4 regions of the Pseudomonas tohonis genome follow, and region 4 is predicted to be linked to each of the others. Evidence: predicted binding sites of a transcription regulator. Region 4 holds the regulator's gene; each other region holds the start of a gene.
The links. Region 4 encodes FliA, which starts transcription of late flagellar genes. Its sites were predicted from a motif close to CTAAAGTTTNNNNNNNNNNNGCCGNTAA; they were not measured.
Positions count from the first base shown of each region.

Region 1 (4,536 bases), 1.5 Mb from region 4:
GCCACCAGGCTGCTGGAGGCGCTCTGCTCATCGAGTTGGGCCTCGAGCTTCAGGGCCGGGCCCAGCAGGACCTTGTCCGGCACTTCCAGCAGCACGCTCCAGGCGGCGCTGGTGGGGATCGGCTTGAACGGCTGGATGACGCGCAGGACGCCATCGTGGTCGATTTCGGCGGATTTGCCGGCCGTGACCACCGAGGCGATCTCGCTGGCGTCGGTGCCGAAGGCCTTGTCCAGCTTGAGGCTGAGCTGCGAGGCGTCGCGGCTGTGGCCGGCGAGCAGCCCGGTGGGGCTGATGATGCTGACCTGGCCCTGGCCGTCGTAGAGGTCCTTGCTGCCATCGATGCTCAGCTGCTGGAGGCTGTCCAGGCTGATGTCCAGGCCCATGACGCCGATCACCTTGCCGTTCAGCTCCAGGGGGAAGGCGATGCTGGTCATCAGCACCTTCTTGCCGCCGACATCGTCGTAGTAGGGCTCCAGCACGCAGGAGTCGCGGGTCTTCAGCGGGCAGGTGTACCAGGTGTTGTAGGGCATGCCGCTGGCCATGGGGCTGCTGTCGCCGAGCAGCTCCTCGGTCATGGATTCTGACTCCAGCTTGCCGGGGGTGGCCTGTGACCAGTAGAGCGAGAAACGCCCCTTGTCGTTGCTGCCCAGCTCGGCCTGGTCGATGAACAGTTCGTCCTTGCCGTCCAGGGCGTTGGGCTCGAACACCAGGTAGAGGCCGAGCAGGTTGGGGTTGGCCTCCAGGCTGGTCTTCACCTGGCGGGTCATGTCCTCGCGCAGGTCGAAGGCGTCGAGGAAGCGCTTCTCGGCCTGGTCCTTGAGGAACAGCACCTGGCGCGAGAAGCCCTTGCCGTACTGGTAGGTGTCCATGAAGTAGCGCTGGATGCGCAGGGCCTGCAGCTCGCCACGGGCCTGCATGCGCTGGCGTGCGCTCTGGTCGAGCATCTGCGAACTGGCGGACTTCACCAGCTCGGCGCTGCGTTTGGACTGGTAGAGCGAGGCACCGACCAGGAGGGTCACGATGGCCAGCAGGCAAAGGCCGGCGAGCAGGGTGATCTTCCACTGGATGGACAGGCGACTGAACGGCATGGGGCTTTCCTTCTATCTCGTCGGACTGCAAGCCGCTATCGGCGCGGCAGGGAAAAACTTGATGCGCCTGCCATGGCGATGCGGCTCCATACGGAATGCATGGGAGCGGCGAATTTGGATGCAAATATTATGCACAGGGCGTCCAGTATTTCGCACGGCGTTTCTTTTGACACCCGCCCGCTCATTGGGCAGAGTACGCGGCTTTTTTTGCGGGACACCGCAAGGCGGGAGAAAAGCGGATGAATGCGGTGATTTTAGCTGTCGCCATCATGCTGGTGCTGAGCCTGTGCCGGGTGCACGTGGTGATGGCCCTGGTGATCGGCGCGCTGGCGGGCGGCCTGCTCGGCGGCCTGGGCGTGCAGGGCACGCTGGATGCCTTCAACAAGGGGCTCGGCGGTGGCGCGACCGTCGCCCTGTCCTATGCACTGCTGGGGGCTTTCGCCGTGGCCATCGCCCGTTCCGGGCTGGCCCACGCGCTCGCCGACAGCATCGTCGGCCGGGTCGAGCGTGGCGGGGAGGCGGGCGGCGCTGCGCTGAAATGGGTCCTCGTCGCCCTGTTGCTGGGCGTGGCCATCTCCTCGCAGAACATCCTGCCGATCCACATCGCCTTCATCCCGCTGCTGGTGCCGCCGCTGCTGTATGTGCTGACGCGCCTGCAGATCGACCGGCGCCTGGTGGCCTGCGTGATCACCTTCGGCCTGGTTACCCCTTACATGTTCCTGCCGGTGGGGTTCGGCAACATCTTCCTCAACGAGATCCTGCTGGCCAACGTGGCGAAAAGTGGCGTCGACGTTACCGGTGTGAATGTCACCGAGGCGATGTTGATACCGGCGCTGGGCATGGTGGCCGGCCTGTTGCTGGCGGTGTTCGTCAGCTACCGCCGCAAGCGCACCTACGACCTGACGCTGATCGCCCGCGCCGAGCAGGTGGAGGCGAAGTACGACCGGCGCAGCCTGGCGGTGGCGGGCGTGGCCATCGTCGTCGCCTTCGTGGTGCAACTGTGGCTGGACTCGATGATCGTCGGTGCGCTGGTGGGCTTCCTGGTGTTCTCGCTGTCGGGCGTGGTGCGCTGGAACGAGGTCGACGACCTGTTCACCCAGGGCATGAAGATGATGGCCATGATCGGCTTCATCATGATCGCCGCCGCCGGTTTCGCCGAAGTGATGCGCGCCACCGGCCAGGTGACCAGCCTGGTGGAGGCGTCCGCCGTATTGATCGGCAACAGCCGAGCCCTGGGCGCGTTGCTGATGCTGCTGGTGGGCCTGCTGGTGACCATGGGCATCGGCTCGTCCTTCTCGACGGTGCCGATCATCGCGGCGATCTTCGTGCCGCTGGGCATGCAGCTTGGCTTCAGCCCGCTGGCCATCGTTTCCATCGTCGGCACCGCCGGGGCCCTGGGGGACGCCGGCTCGCCGGCCTCAGACTCGACCCTGGGCCCGACCGCCGGCCTCAATGTCGACGGCCAGCACGACCATATCTGGGACACGGTCGTGCCCACTTTCCTGCATTACAACCTGCCGCTACTGGCATTCGGCTGGGCGGCGGCCATGCTTCTCTGATAGCCCCCCTGCCACCCGGCCGCACCTCGGTGCCGGCTGGGTGCTACAGCTATTCACGGGGCTGCCGATAAGCGGTCGATCCCGCCTCGTTTTCCCGGCCTGCCTCCCTTCAAGGAATGGAAATATGCGCCTGACACTCAAATCCAAGGTCCTGCTGCTGGCGCTCGCGCCGGTGATCCTCTTCGCCCTCGTGCTCAGTGGCGCCGCCGCCAAGGTGCTGCTCAACCTGGCGGAAGGCGAGGTGAAGGAGACCCGCGAACGGCTGATCCAGGAGAGCCGCCAGGAACTGCAGCACTACATGCAGATCGCCCTGGGCTCGGTCCAGACCCTCTATGACGCGTCCCCGGCCAACGACATGGCTGCCCGGGACCAGGCCATCGAGATCCTCAAGAAGATCAAGTACGGCAAGGACAGCTACTTCTTCGCCTACGATTCGCAGGTGATCCGCCTGTTCCGCGGCGACAGCCCGGTGGACGTGGGCAAGAGCTTCTCGGGCCGCAAGGACGTCAACGGCGTGCCTGTCAACGACGAGCTGGTCCGGGTCGCCAAGGACGACAGCCACTACGTGTTCTACAGCTCGCCCCTGCCGGGCAACGAGAGCGTGCAGGTGCCCAAGCTCGGCTACACCTACTACCTGCCCAAGTGGGACATGGCGCTCGGCACCGCGGTGAACCTCGATGGCGTGGAGGCCCAGGTGGCCGTGGTGCAGGAGGCGATCGACGCGCGCATCAGCACCATCCTCACCAGCATCGCGGTGATCGCCGCGATCCTGCTGGTGGTGTTCGGCATCATCGGCACCGCGCTGAGCAACACCTTCCTGCGTCCCCTGCAGCAGATCAAGGCCAACCTGGACGACATCGCCGCAGGTGAAGGCGACCTGACGCGCCGCCTGCCGGCCGACAGCCATGACGAGCTGGGCGAACTGGCGGGGTCGTTCAACCGCTTCGTCGAGAAGATCCACGGCCTGGTGCGCCAGATCGTCGACATGACCGGCCAGCTCACCAGCCTGGTGGGCGAGGTATCCGCCCAGGCCCACCGCTCCGAGCAGGCCATGGAGCGCCAGCGCCACGAGACCGACCAGGTGGCCACGGCGATCAACGAGATGTCCGCCGCCGCCCACGAAGTGGCCAAGAGCGCCCAGGGGGCCGCCGAGGCCGCCCAGCAGACCGATCAGGAAGGCCAGGCGGCGAAGAAGGTGGTGGATGGCAGCATCACCCGCATCCACGCGCTGGTGGGTGATATCCGCGAGAGCGGTGCGTCCCTGGACAGCCTGCAGCAGGACGTGCAGTCGATCGTCAGCGTGCTGGGGGTGATCCGCTCCATCGCCGAGCAGACCAACCTGCTGGCGCTCAACGCCGCCATCGAGGCGGCCCGGGCCGGCGAGGCGGGCCGTGGCTTCGCCGTGGTCGCCGACGAGGTGCGTGCTCTGGCCAGCCGCACCCAGCAGAGCACCCAGGAAATCCAGGGCATGATCGATCGCCTGCAACAGGGCACCCAGGAGGCGGTGACGTCCATGCGCCGTTCCAGCGATGCCGGCGAGATCACCAGCGAGCAGGCCAACCAGGCCGGCTCCTCGCTGGACGCCATCGCCCAGTTGATCGGCACCATCAATGCGATGAACGCCCAGATCGCCAGCGCCGCCGAGGAGCAGACCGCCGTGGCCGAGGAGATCAACCGCAGCGTGCACCAGATCGCCGTCGCCGTTGACAGCGTCGCCGACGAAACCCAGCAGGGCGCCCAGACCGCCCGCAGCCTGGCGGCCCTCGGTGAGCGCCTGGGGGCCCTGGTGCGCCAGTTCCGCATCTGATTTCTTTCAGTGGGCTCCCGCGTTCGCGGGAGTGACGTGGGGGAAGGCCCGTTCCCCGTCATCCCCGCGAACGCGGGGATCC
Region 1 covers NZ_AP023189.1:2,841,106-2,845,641, forward strand. The annotation lists partial or broken gene HSX14_RS31610 (PDC sensor domain-containing protein) at 1-1,088, opposite strand, end outside; gene HSX14_RS13080 (Na+/H+ antiporter family protein) at 1,328-2,647, shown strand; gene HSX14_RS13085 (methyl-accepting chemotaxis protein) at 2,772-4,454, shown strand.
Region 1: the regulator FliA is predicted to act here: its motif matches at 2,691-2,718, upstream of HSX14_RS13085 (methyl-accepting chemotaxis protein).

Region 2 (4,536 bases), 200 kb from region 4:
GGTTGAAGCGGTCGACCAGCGAGTACTGGCCTTGCGCAGTGGTGGTCAGCTCTTCGCTGAGCAGCACGGTGCGCTGGGCCTCCCCGGAGGTCTGGTCGGCGAGCTGGGCGATGCTGCTGATGCTCTGGTTGATCTGCTCGGCCACGGCGCTCTGCTCCTCCGTGGCGGCGGCGATCTGGTCGGTCATCTGGGTGATGTTGGCCACCGCCTCGCTGATGCCCACCAGGGCCTGGTCGGCTTGCAGAACGCGCTCCACGCCTTCGTCGGCCTGGCGGCGACCGGCCTCCATGGTGCGCACGGCCTCCTCGGCGGTCTTCTGCAACTGCGCGATGAGCTGGTGGATCTGCCCGGTGGATTCGGCCGTGCGCTGCGCCAGCTGGCGCACCTCGTCGGCGACCACGGCGAAGCCGCGGCCCATCTCACCGGCACGCGCCGCTTCGATGGCGGCGTTCAGTGCCAGCAGGTTGGTCTGGTCGGCGATGCCCTTGATCACGTCGACCACCCCGCCGATCTCGTTGCTGTCCTGGGCCAGGCGGGTGACGGTCTCGCCGGTCTCGCCCACCGCTCGCGACAGGCGCTGGATGGCCTCGCGGGTCTCGGCGGTGATGCTGCGGCCCTGGCCGGTGAGGCGGTTGGCTTCCTGGGTCGCATCGGCGGTGCGTTGCACGTTGCTGGCCACTTCCTGGGTGGTCGAGGCCATCTGGTTCACCGCGGTGGCGACCTGCTCGGTCTCAACGCGTTGGCGTTCCAGCCCCTCGGAGCTGTTGTGGGCCAGCGCGTCGGCTTCCCTGGCTTGCTCGGTGAGGTGCTCGGCGGTGTCCTGCAGGCGGGTCAGGCAGGTTTTCAGGCGCGCCTCCTGGCTGAGGATGGACATCTCCAGGCGTGCCTGGGCGCCGCGGCTGTCGGTGTACATCTGCGCGATCAGCGGGTCGGACGTGGTCTGTTCGGCCAGGTGCAGCAGGCGCTTGATGCCGCGGTTCTGCCAGGCCAGCCCGGTGAGGCCCAGGGGCACGGAAAGCAGCGCGGCGAGAAGGAAGCCCCAGTGCGAGTTGAGCCAGGCGCCGATCATGAAGCCGATCTGGCTGATGAGGATGAAGGGCAACCAGTCCTGCACCACGGGCAACCAGCGGTCGCGCCCGGGAATGGCCGACTTGCCGGTGTTGATGCGCTGGTACAGCGCCTCGGCGCGGCGGATCTGCTCGGCGGTGGGCTTGACCCGCACCGACTCGTAGCCGACGACCTGGCTGCCTTCGAAGATCGGCGTCACGTAGGCATTGACCCAGTAGTGATCACCGTTCTTGCAGCGGTTCTTGACGATGCCCATCCACGGGCGGCCCTTCTTCAGGGTGGTCCACATGTGGGCGAAGACGGCGGGCGGGACGTCCGGGTGGCGCACCAGGTTGTGCGGCGAGCGGATCAGCTCGTCACGGCTGTAGCCGCTGATATCGGTGAAGGCTTCGTTGCAATAGGTGATCACACCCTTGCTGTCCGTGGTCGAGATCAGGCGTTGCTGGGCGGGGAAAGTACGTTCGCGTTGAGTGACTGGCTGATTGTTTCTCATGTTGTTCTTCCGCAAGGCTTAGAGCGGGTATCGGCCTGCACGCACCAAAGTTGAGCCGAAAATTTCTGTGAAGTGTATCTAAGTCTTTACAGTTCATGATCGGGAATTTTTCCCGCGAATGGCGCCCTAGAGCCTTCGCGGTGGCAACGGCCTCAGCAGGGAGGCGCTCGGTGCAGGCGTTGGAACAGCCCGGGGTAGTCCTCCACCAGGCCGTCGGCGGACAGCCTGAGCACTGCATGGAAACCGCTGCCGTCGAGGTTCTGGTACAGCAGGTGGCGTGCGTCCAGGCGGGTGTAGGCCTGATGCATCACGCGCACTTCGAGCGTGGGCGCCTCGATGAAGACGACGGCGATCTCCTCGCGCTGATCGTGCGCCAGGCCGAGACGCCAGGCGGCCGGGCTGTTGGTGAACGGCGTCGGCCAGAGGTCGAGGTCCTGGCAGCCGTCCAGCGTTCGCAGGCGATTGCCTGGCCCGTCGCGCCATTCGTTGCGGGGATTGCGGCGCAGGTGCAGCTCGCGCACGCCGAACCCGCCTTCGACGCGGATGTGGCAGCGCCTGGGTCGCCAGCGCTCGTCGAAATCCATCCGATATACCAGGCGATAGGGCTCGCCCCCTTCATCGAAGGCCAGCATCGAGGCGTCCGCCTGTCTTCCGTCCAGGCGTAGCTGTTCGAGCCCCCTGGCCGGGGCCTGGTCGTTCCAGATGTGCTGCCACAGTGCGGTGGCCTTCATCCTTCACTCCTTGGCGGTGGGTCGGCGCAGCACCAGGTAGAGCAGCGGGCCGATGGACGCGAACACGGCCGTCACCAGGTAGAAGGGCAGCAGGTAGAGGAGCCCGCGTCCCTGGCGGCGGTTGTCCTGGTACATCCAGATCCCGATCAGGCCGCAGGCGAGGTAGAGATCGATCACCACCTGTGCCGTATCCGGGCGGCTCATCAACTGGGCGCCGAACTCCAGCAGCGGTTGTTCGCTGATGGACATGACATGGAGGGTATAGCCGCCGAAGGCGACCAGGGCGAGGAGAGCGGACAGGCGCGCAAGCATGGTGACGTCCTTGTTATGAGTTGAACGCGGACGATAGAACGGCCGCGTCGCCTGCGCAGCGGGCCGATTGTCGCAGCCGGGGGATCAGTCCAGCAGCAGGCCGGCGCGCTTGTACTTCGGCAGTTTCGCGACCACCAATTGGTGAGAGCGGGTCAGCGCCGCGCGCAGCTCTTCGTCGCCCATCGGTGGCGGCATCACCAGGGTGATCCAGTGGGCGCGGGCGAGATAGGGCGCCGGGCGGATGCCGGGGCGATCGACCTGGCCGAGGAAGAGGTCGGCATCGACCTTGAAGGCCAGGCCGTCGCCGAGGAAGTCGAGGATCGCGAACATCTTGTTGCCGGCCACCGAGAACACCCGGTTGCTGCCCCACTTGAGGTCTTCCCGGGCGCCCGGCAGTTGCAGGCAGAAAGCGGCTATTTCGTCGGCAGTCATGGGCGTTCCTTCAGGGGTGGCGATCCGGCGCGCCACGTTCGTCGACGCGCAGCAGGTAGAGGCCGAGCAGCATACCCGCCAGGGCCATGCCGGCGGCAACCATGAAGATGGCGCCGAAGCCGAAACCGCTGGCGATGGCGCCCATCAGCGGCCCGGCGATGCCCAGCGCGAGGTCGAAGAACACGGCATAGGCACCCAGGGCCGAGCTGCGGCTGGAGGCGGGAATGCGCGAGATGGCCTCGACGCCGAGTGCCGGGTACACCAGCGACAGGCCGAAGCCGGTCAGCGCCGCGCCGCAGAGGGTCAGCCAGGGTTGCGGGGCGAGCCACAGCAGGAGCAGGCCGAGGCTTTCGATGCCCAGGCAGGCGATGGCCACCCGGTAGCCGCCACGGCTGTTGATGGCGCCGGCGAACAGCAGCCGCGCACCGATGAAGGCGCAGCCGAAGGCGGTCAGGCACCAGGCGGCGCCGTCCCAGCCACGGCTGGCGTAATAGAGGGTGACGAAGGTGGCCAGGGTGCCGAAGCCGATGGAGCCCAGTGCCAGCGCCGTGCCGTTGGGGGCGATGCGCATGAAGACATTGCGAAATGGCAGGCGCACGCCCTGGACGATGGGGGTGGCGGCCTTGTTCCAGGCCAGCGCCAGGGCGCCGAGCCCGAGCAGGGTGATCAGCGCGCCCATGCTCCACAGCCCGAGACGCGAGACCATCAGCACACCCAGCGGCGCGCCCAGGGCCACCGCGCCGTAGGAGGCGATGCCGTTCCAGGAAATCACCCGGGCCGTGTTCTCGGCGCCGACCCGGCCGATGCCCCAACTGATAGAGCCGGTGCCCACCAGGCCCTGGGCCACGCCGAGGGCGACGCGCCCGGCCAGCAGCAGCGCCATGCTCAGGGTGGGAAACTGCTGCAGCGAGGTGGAGGCCAGGGTCAGCACGCCGCTCAGCGCGCAGCCGGCGAGTCCGTAGAGCACGGCGCGCTTGGGCCCCTGGCGATCGGCCACGCCGCCGGACACGGGGCGTGAGAGCAGGGTGGAGGCGTACTGGGTGCTGATGACGATGCCCGCCAACAGCGAGCCGTAGCCGAGGTCGTTGTGCACGTAGCCCGGGAGCACGGCCAGCGGCAGGCCGATGCAGAGAAAGCTGATGAAGGTGAAGAAGACGATGGAGACGATCTGCAAGGTGGTGGCGGTCGCAGACTGCTCGGCGGCACTCATGGGGCGTGTCCGGAGGGGCTGGGGAAGAGCGCCATCATCACCCAGTCATGGCGCGGATGAAAGCTAGCTAACTATTCTTCGCACGGCTCAGATGGGTTGCAGCCCCTCCGCCTGGCACGCCTCGGCCAGGTGCTCGATCCAGGCACGCACCGCCGGCAGCATGCCGCGCCGGTGGGTGTAGACCGCCTGCAGGTTGCCGCCCGGCAGCTCCCAGCCCGGTAGCAGGCGCACCAGGGTGCCGGCCTCCAGCTCCTGCTCGCAGTTCATCTGCGGCAGCATGGTCATGCCCA
Region 2 covers NZ_AP023189.1:4,144,376-4,148,911, reverse strand. The annotation lists gene HSX14_RS18755 (methyl-accepting chemotaxis protein) at 1-1,561, opposite strand, end outside; gene HSX14_RS18750 (putative glycolipid-binding domain-containing protein) at 1,714-2,292, opposite strand; gene HSX14_RS18745 (DUF2834 domain-containing protein) at 2,296-2,604, opposite strand; gene HSX14_RS18740 (MmcQ/YjbR family DNA-binding protein) at 2,689-3,036, opposite strand; gene HSX14_RS18735 (MFS transporter) at 3,047-4,246, opposite strand; gene HSX14_RS18730 (LysR substrate-binding domain-containing protein) at 4,334-4,536, opposite strand, start outside.
Region 2: the regulator FliA is predicted to act here: its motif matches at 1,589-1,616, upstream of HSX14_RS18755 (methyl-accepting chemotaxis protein).

Region 3 (4,536 bases), 1.9 Mb from region 4:
TCAGGTACTCGGCGAAGGCCGCCTCGTCGCACCAGGCCGGCAGTTGGCCGGGGTCCTGCATGCCGTCGAACAGGGTCGAGCCGGCGGGCTTGTCCTGGAGGAAGAAGTCCCGGGGCACGGCGGCGGAGCTGTTGTGCATCATCATCCGCAGGGTGCGCGGGATGTCGGCATCCAGCTCGCGCTCGGCGACGCCCGGCTCCTGGAAATAGAGGATGTAGTTGAAGCGCCCGGCGAAGTGCTGGCGCATCGCCTCGGTCGCCGGTTGCTTCGGGCGGCCGCCGAAAGGCACCGCCATGCCGACCACCGCCTTGACCCGCAACGGCTCCAGCAACGCCAGGTGCCAGGCCACCGGAGCGCCCCAGTCATGGCCGATGACGCAGGCCTCATGCTGGCCGAGGGCGTCCATGGCGGCCTGGATATCGCCGCAGAGGGTGATCAGGTCGTAGGCTGCGGGATCGCTCGGAGCGCTGCTGCTGCCGTAGCCGCGCATCTCCGGCACCAGCACGCGGTAGCCGGCGGCCAGCAGTGGCTCGATCTGGTTGCGCCAGGAATGCCAGCACTCGGGAAACCCATGCAGCAGCCAGAGTGGCCGCCCATCCTCGGGGCCCGCGCAATACAGCCCCAGGCGGATGCCGTTGACCTCCAGCAGGCGATGTTCGAGCGCGCTCATGGGCTTTCCTCAATCGTTGCGGTGCAGGCGCCCACTATGACAAAGGCACGCCCGGGGGCGTGCCTTTATCGATGCCGCGAATGCCCGGGACTCATCAGCCCTGGGCGGTGGCCCAGTCGATCAGCCCGAACTGCCAGGTGGCGAGGATCAACAGGCCGAAGCCGATGCGGTACCAGGCGAAGGCCGCGTAGCTGTGGTTGCCGATGAACTTGAGGAGCGCGCGCACGGCGATCATCGCGAAGATGAAGGAGACCACGAAGCCCAGGGCGAACACCGGCAGGTCGGAGGGCTGGAACAGGTGGCGGTACTTGTAGCCCGAGTACACCGCCGCGCCGACCATGGTGGGCATGGCGAGGAAGAAGGAGAACTCGGTGGCTGCCTTGCGCGACAGGCCGAACAGCAGCCCGCCGATGATGGTGGCGCCGGACCGCGAGGTGCCGGGCACCAGCGCCAGGCACTGGGCGAGACCCACCTTGAGTGCCTGCTTCCAAGTCATGTCGTCCACCGTCTCGGCCTGGATCAGGTGATCGCGACGCTCGGCCCAGAGCATGATCACCCCGCCGATGACCAGCGCCGTGGCCACGGTGATGGGGTTGAACAGGTAGTGGTGGATCAGGTCGGCGAAGGCCACGCCCAGGATCACCGCCGGGAAGAAGGCCACCAGCAGGTTGCCGGTGAAGCGCTGGGCGCTGCGCTCGCGGGGCAGGCCCACCACCACGTCGAAGATCTTGCGCCGGTATTCCCAGACCACGGCGAGGATGGCGCCGAGCTGGATGATGATGTTGAACGCCTGGAAGCGCTCACCACCGAAGCCGATCAGGTCCGCGACGATGATCTGGTGGCCGGTGCTGGAGATCGGCAGGAACTCCGTGATGCCTTCGACTACGCCCAGAATCAGGGCCTGGAAGGCCGTCCAAAAATCCATTGGTTCTCCCCAAGGCTCGCCCGATGGCGGCCTGCTCGAAAAGGTGTGTGGTGTGGCCCGGACGGGTACCGTGCGCGGCTGAGACCAGCCACGGGAACGCGGGTTCCCGGCCGACGATCTGCATCAGGTTTGCCGGCCGAATGCCGAAATGCTATCAGACATGCTGTGGATTCGCGCGTGACAACGAGCGCGCAGGAGCGCGAAATCCGGCCGCAGAACAATAACGAGTCAGGAGCCCCCGACCATGAACCTTCGCAGTCTGCCCATCAGCCGCCGTCTCTGGCTGATCCTCGTCGTCGCGGTGTCGATGCTGGTGGTTCTCGGGATGCTGATGCTCCAGCAGATCCACAGCGACCTGCTGCATGGCAAGGAACTCAAGACCCAGCACGTGGTGCAGACCGCCGCCGGCGTGCTGCAGCACTTCCAGGCCCAGGAAGCGGCCGGCACCCTGCCCCGCGAAGAAGCGCAGAAGCAGGCCATGCAGGCCATCCGCGCGCTGCGCTATGACAAGACCGACTACTTCTGGATCAACGACCTGACCCCGCGCATGGTCATGCACCCGACCAACCCGAAGCTGGAGGGGCAGGACCTCTCCGGCTACAAGGACCCGGATGGCAAGCCGCTGTTCAACGACATGGTGGCCGTGGCCCGCGGCAAGGGCGCGGGCTTCGTCGACTACCGCTGGCCGAAGCCGGGCGCCAGCGACCCGGTGCCCAAGGTGTCCTACGTGCAACTGTTCCAGCCCTGGGGCTGGGTGATCGGCTCGGGCATCTACATCGATGACATGCAGGAGGAATTCTGGTCCCAGGCCCTGCGCGCCTCCTTCATCGGCCTGGTGATCGCCCTGATCATGGCGGTGCTGGTGGTGGTGATCGCCCGCAGCATCACCCGCCCGCTGCAGGACGTGGTGGCGGCCATGGCCAACATCGCCAGCGGCGAAGGTGACCTGACCAGCTCGCTGGATGGCCAGGGTCGCGACGAGATCACCGCGCTTTCCGGGCACTTCAACGCCTTCACCAGCAAGCTGCGCGGGGTCATCCGCCAATCCCTGGACGCTGCCGGCGCGCTGGACCAGGCCGCCGGCTCCCTGGGCGGCATCGCCAGCAACGGCCAGCGCCACAGCGAGCAGCAATCCCAGCAGATGGAGCTGGTGGCCACCGCCATCAACGAGGTCACCTACGGCGTACAGGACGTGGCGAAGAACGCCGAGCACGCCGCCAGCGAAGTGCGCACCGCCGAAGACCAGGCGCGCCTCGGCCAGAGCAACATCGACGCCAGCCTGCGGCAGATCGGCCAGCTCTCCGACACCATCGCCCAGGCCGTGGAGGTGATCCGCTCGCTGGCCGAGGAAAGCTCGCAGATCGGCACCGTCCTGGAAGTGATCCGCTCCATCGCCGAGCAGACCAACCTGCTGGCGCTCAACGCCGCCATCGAGGCCGCCCGCGCCGGCGAGCAGGGCCGCGGCTTCGCCGTGGTCGCCGACGAGGTGCGCCTGCTGGCCCAGCGCACGCAGAAATCCACCGCCGAGATCCACGGCATGATCGAGCGCCTGCAAGGCAACTCCGAAGCGGCGGTGAAGGTGATCAACGAAAGCAGCCGCGCCTCGCAGCTGACCGTGGAGCAGGCCAGCCAGGCCGGCGAGAGCCTCGGGCAGATCGCCCAGTCGTTGCGCAACCTCACCGGGCTCAACGCCTCCATCGCCAGTGCCACCCTGCAGCAGTCCCACGTGGTGGAGGACATCAACCAGAATGTGACCCAGGCAGCCAGCTTGGCCCATGACAATGCGATGGCTTCAGAGCAGACTAGCGCCGCCAGCCAGCAGCTCAGCCAACTGGCCGAGCAGTTGAACCGCTTGCTGAGACAATTCCGCGTTTGAGGACCGGCATGGGCAACATGGAACACCAGGAGGTCGACCTCGGCCAGCAGCAGAACCAGGACCTGATCTGGGACCTGGACAGCATCGCCCGTCGCGAGCTGGCCGAGCGTTTCATCCGTCTGTTCGAGAACCGCCTGTGCGTGTACTCCGAGTCCACGCGCCAGCTGTACACCAACTACAGCCTGCACTTCCCCGCCGACCTCGGGCGCAAGATGGTGGTGCTACCCAACCCCTACGCCTTCCACGACACCCTGCACGGGATCGAGGCCGCCGCGGTGCTCAAGACCGGCCTCTTCGTGCTGCCCGGCGTGGTCCTCGGCAAGCCGGGGTTGCTGCTCAGCACGCGCATCGAGGAAGGCGGCCCGAAGCCCAAGACCATGCCCTTCAAGCCGGCACTGGCGCAGATCATCAGCAACCAGCGCAAGCGCGGCGACGTCTTCCTGCCGATCCTGATGAAGGGTGACCTGCGCGAGTTCGACCAGCAGATGCCCTACATCCACCTACACCGCCTGCAGGTGCACAAGCTGCCACGCCTCTCCACCTTCGAGCGCGACGACATCCAGCAGAGCATCACCCGCAAGCTGCTGATGCTCTACCGCCAGGCCGACAGCCTGGTCTGCTGAGGCTTGTCCCGGATGCCCGGCGAACCGGGCAGCACGGACAAGACCGGGCGCCCTCCTCCTGGCTAGAGTCGGATCACGACCCGCCAAGGATTCCGTTGCCATGCCCTGGTACCTCGAAGCCCCGCTGAGCATCATCGCCGGCCTGCTCCTGGCCAACTTCATCGAATGGTTCTTCCACAAGTACGTGCTCCACGGCCTGGGCCGGGTGCGCGGGCGCTTCTGGAGCTTCCATTTCCACGAACACCACGGCAACGCCCGCCGCCACGCCTTCCGCGACCCCTGCTACGAGCGCTTCCCGCTGGGCTGGCACGCCCAGGGCAAGGAAGCCTGGGCGCTGCTGCTGGCGAGCCTGGCCGCCAGCCCGCTGTGGCTGGTGGCGCCCTGGTTCACCGCGACCCTCTGGTACGGCGCGGCGAACTACTACCGCACCCACCGCCGCTCC
Region 3 covers NZ_AP023189.1:2,434,926-2,439,461, reverse strand. The annotation lists gene HSX14_RS11170 (alpha/beta fold hydrolase) at 1-670, opposite strand, end outside; gene HSX14_RS11165 (undecaprenyl-diphosphate phosphatase) at 765-1,595, opposite strand; gene HSX14_RS11160 (methyl-accepting chemotaxis protein) at 1,840-3,471, shown strand; gene HSX14_RS11155 (hypothetical protein) at 3,480-4,094, shown strand; gene HSX14_RS11150 (hypothetical protein) at 4,195-4,536, shown strand, end outside.
Region 3: the regulator FliA is predicted to act here: its motif matches at 1,718-1,745, upstream of HSX14_RS11160 (methyl-accepting chemotaxis protein).

Region 4 (4,536 bases):
CTCAAGACCCTCGGCCGCATCCTCAACGTCTCCGTGACCCACGTCGACCCGGGCCAGTCCCTGACCCAGGCCCTGGCACCCCTGGCGCGCAAGCGCGTGGTGCTGATCGATACGGCGGGCCTGCCGGCAGCCGATCCTGCGCTTAAAATGCAGTTGGAAACGTTGGCCAGCAGAGGGGTCAAAGCCAGGAATTATCTGGTGCTGGCTGCAACCAGTCAGAGCCAAGTGCTAAAGGCGGCCTACCATAGTTACAAGCGCTGCGGTCTTTCCGGCTGCATCCTGACCAAGCTCGACGAAGCGGCGAGCCTGGGAGAGGTTTTAGGACTGGCTATCGGCCAGCATCTCCCGGTAGCCTATCTCGCTGATGGGCCTAGGATTCCGGATGACCTGCAGGTGCCCCGCAGCCACCAGCTGGTGAGTCGTGCGGTCAGCCTGCAGACCCCGGAAGACCCCAGCGAAGAAGCCATGGCCGACCTCTTCGCCGGCCTGTACCAGAATCCGGCCCGCCGAGTCGGTTAGAACCCCCAGCCACTCCGGATGAGTGGCACGAGCCCGCCAAGTGGCCCAGTCGACGTGAGACAAGGTGTGATAAATGGGTAGTTTGCATCCCGTACAGGTGATTGCTGTGACCGGCGGCAAGGGTGGCGTCGGCAAGACCAATGTGTCGGTGAACCTCTCGCTGGCCCTCGCCGATCTCGGTCGCCGGGTGATGCTGCTGGACGCCGACCTCGGCCTGGCCAACGTCGACGTGCTGCTCGGCCTCACCGCCAAGCGCACCCTCGCCGACGTGATCGCCGGCGAGTGCGACCTGCGTGACGTGCTGCTGCAAGGGCCGGGGGGCGTACGCATCGTGCCGGCCGCTTCCGGCACCCAGAGCATGGTGCAGCTCTCGCCCATGCAGCACGCCGGCCTGATCCAGGCCTTCAGCGAGATCAGCGACAACCTCGATGTGCTGGTGATCGACACCGCCGCCGGTATCGGTGATGCGGTGGTCAGCTTCGTGCGTGCGGCACAGGAAGTGATAGTGGTCGTCTGTGACGAACCCACTTCCATCACCGACGCCTATGCTTTGATCAAGCTCCTCAAACGCGACTACGGCATGAGCCGTTTCCGCGTATTGGCCAACATGGCACACAGTCCACAGGAGGGTCGCAACCTCTTTGCTAAGCTGACAAAAGTGACTGATCGCTTCCTGGATGTGGCCTTGCAGTACGTCGGTGCGGTGCCCTATGACGAATCCGTACGCAAGGCCGTGCAGAAGCAGCGCGCGGTTTACGAAGCCTTCCCGCGCTCGAAGTGCGCCCTGGCGTTCAAGGCGATTGCCCAGAAGGTGGATAGCTGGCCCCTGCCGGCTAACCCACGCGGTCATCTGGAGTTCTTCGTCGAGCGCCTGGTGCAGCAACCGATCGCGGATTCGGCCATATGACACCCGCTAGTGGACTTCGTATGTACAACAAGGCACAGGCTAGGGATTCCCAGCACCAGTTGATCGAGCGCTACGCGCCGCTGGTCAAACGTATCGCCTACCACCTGCTGGGCCGCCTGCCGGCCAACGTGCAGGTGGAGGACCTGATGCAGGCCGGCATGATCGGCCTGCTCGAAGCCTCGAAGAAATACGATTCCAGCAAGGGCGCCAGTTTCGAGACCTACGCCGGCATCCGCATCCGCGGTGCCATGCTCGACGAAGTGAGGAAGGGGGACTGGGCACCACGTTCGGTCCACCGCAACACCCGGATGGTGAGCGATGCCATCCGGAAAATTGAGGCGAGAACCGGGCGAGACGCTAAAGATCAGGAAGTTGCGGCCGAACTTGGATTGAGTCTCGAAGATTACTACGGCATCCTGAGCGACACTTTGGGCAGTCGCCTGTTCAGCTTCGACGACCTGTTGCAGGACGGTGAGCATGGCGCGACGCACGAAGATACCGGAGTCACCCATCTCGAACCTTCGAATGATCTGGAAGACGAGCGCTTCCAGGCGGCGCTGGCTGACGCCATCGCCAATCTGCCGGAACGAGAGCGCCTGGTACTGGCGCTGTATTACGACGAAGAGCTGAATTTGAAGGAAATCGGCGAAGTGCTGGGGGTCAGTGAATCGCGTGTGAGCCAGTTGCACAGCCAATGTGCCGCGCGTTTGCGGTCGCGGCTGGGCGAATGGCGAGCACACTGATCGGCACGCCGGTTTTTCGATTGATCGACGCCCCCGTTATTCGGGGGCGTTTAGGACTGTACGGAGGTCGATTTGGACAAGAACATGAAAATCCTCATCGTGGACGATTTCTCGACGATGAGACGCATCATCAAGAACCTCCTGCGTGACTTGGGTTTCACCAATACCGCAGAGGCCGATGATGGCACCACCGCTCTACCCATGCTGCACAGTGGCAATTTCGATTTCCTGGTCACCGACTGGAACATGCCCGGCATGACCGGGATCGATCTGTTGCGCGCCGTGCGTGCCGACGAGCGCCTCAAGCACCTGCCGGTGCTGATGGTGACGGCCGAGGCCAAGCGTGACCAGATCATCGAAGCGGCCCAGGCCGGTGTGAATGGCTATGTGGTCAAGCCTTTCACCGCCCAGGTGCTCAAAGAGAAGATCGAGAAGATCTTCGAACGGGTCAACGGCTGATGCCAGTCGCGAGGACGCCATGGACCAGAAAGATTCCCAATCGGGAGACCTAGAGTCGACCCTGAAAAACCATGCGCGCGAGCTGGTCGAGACCCTTGAAAAAGGCAATTTCGGCGATGCCGTGCAACTCATCCACGAACTCAACAAGGTCCGTGACCGTGGGCTCTACCAGGAAGTCGGCAAGCTGACGCGCGAGCTGCACACCGCGATCGTCAACTTCCAGATCGACCCGCACCTGCCCCACGCCACCGAGGTCTCGCAGATCGCCGATGCCACCGATCGTCTCTCCTACGTGGTGAAGATGACGGAGAAGGCTGCCAACCGGACCATGGACCTGGTGGAGGAGAGCGCGCCGCTGCTCAACGGGCTGGGCGACGAAGCCCAGAGCCTGGGTGAGGAGTGGGGCCGTTTCATGCGTCGGGAAATTGGCGCGGATGCGTTCCGCGACCTGGCCAAGCGTATCGAGACCTTCCTTGCTCGCAGTCAACGCGACACCGAGCAGCTTTCGTCCAGAATGAACGACATCCTTCTCGCTCAGGACTACCAGGACCTGACCGGCCAGGTGATCAAGCGCGTTACCCAGTTGGTCACCGAAGTCGAGAGCAACCTGGTGAAACTGGTACTGATGGCCAGCGACGTCGATCGTTTCGCCGGCATCCAGCACGACCGTGCGGAGCTCGTGGCTGAAAAAGAAAAACAAAAAGAGCCTTCCAGGGGTGAAGGTCCGCAGATCAATGCCGATAAGCGTGATGATGTCGTGTCCGGTCAGGTCGATGTCGATGATCTGTTATCCAGCCTTGGATTCTAGGGAGCAACCGAATGAGCTTCGACGCCGATGAAGAAATCCTCCAGGACTTCCTGGTTGAGGCCGGCGAAATATTGGAGCAATTGTCCGAACAGCTGGTCGAGCTCGAGAGCCGTCCGGACGATATGGATCTGCTCAATGCCATTTTCCGCGGCTTCCACACGGTCAAGGGCGGTGCCGGTTTCCTCCAGCTGAATGCGCTGGTGGAGTGCTGCCACATCGCCGAGAACGTGTTCGACATCTTGCGCAAGGGCGAACGCCGCGTGACGGCGGAGCTCATGGACGTGGTCCTGCAGGCGCTGGACACGGTCAACGAGATGTTCAGCCAGGTGCGTGAGCGTGCCGAGCCGACGCCGGCCACTCCCGAGCTGCTCGCCGCCCTGGCGCGGCTGGCCGAGCCGGGTGGCGACGACGAGGAAGCGCCCGCCGCCGAGCCGGAGTACGAGCCCGAGCCTGAACCGGTCGCCGAGGCCGCTCCCGCCGCATCCGGCGACATCACCGACAGCGAGTTCGAGCAACTGCTGAACGTGCTCGACGCGCCTGCTGCCGAAAGCCCTGCATCTCCCGCGGCGGTCGCTGCCGGCAGCGACGAGATCAGCGACGACGAATTCGAAGCCTTGCTCGACCAGTTGCATGGCAAGGGCAAGTTCGTTGCCGAGCCGACCGAGGCCGCCGCACCGGCGAAGCCGGCCGCAGCCGCCCCCGCGCCTGCCGCACCGGTTGCCGGTGGGGGCGACGAGATCAGTGACGACGAGTTCGAAGCGCTGCTCGACCAGTTGCACGGCAAGGGCAAGTTCGCCGCGACGGAAGCCGCCGCACCGGCTGCCGCCGCGCCCGCCCCGCAGGCGGCTGCACCCGGCGCCGGCGACAACATCACCGACGACGAATTCGAAGCGCTGCTCGACCAGTTGCACGGCAAGGGCAAGTTCGTTGCCGAGGCTGCCGAGGTCGCGCCCGCCAAACCCGCGGCACCGGCCAAGCCCGCTGCCGCACCGGCCGCCAAGCCTGCTGCCGCCGCGAAGCCTGCGGCTCCGAAGGCCGCCGAGCCGCCCAAGCCTGCTGCCAAGCCCGCTGCGGCGCCTGCACCGGCGGCGGCCGACAAG
Region 4 covers NZ_AP023189.1:4,339,381-4,343,916, reverse strand. The annotation lists gene flhF (flagellar biosynthesis GTPase FlhF) at 1-519, shown strand, start outside; gene fleN (flagellar synthesis regulator FleN) at 593-1,426, shown strand; gene fliA (RNA polymerase sigma factor FliA) at 1,423-2,169, shown strand; gene HSX14_RS19620 (chemotaxis response regulator CheY) at 2,254-2,628, shown strand; gene HSX14_RS19615 (protein phosphatase CheZ) at 2,648-3,436, shown strand; gene HSX14_RS19610 (chemotaxis protein CheA) at 3,448-4,536, shown strand, end outside.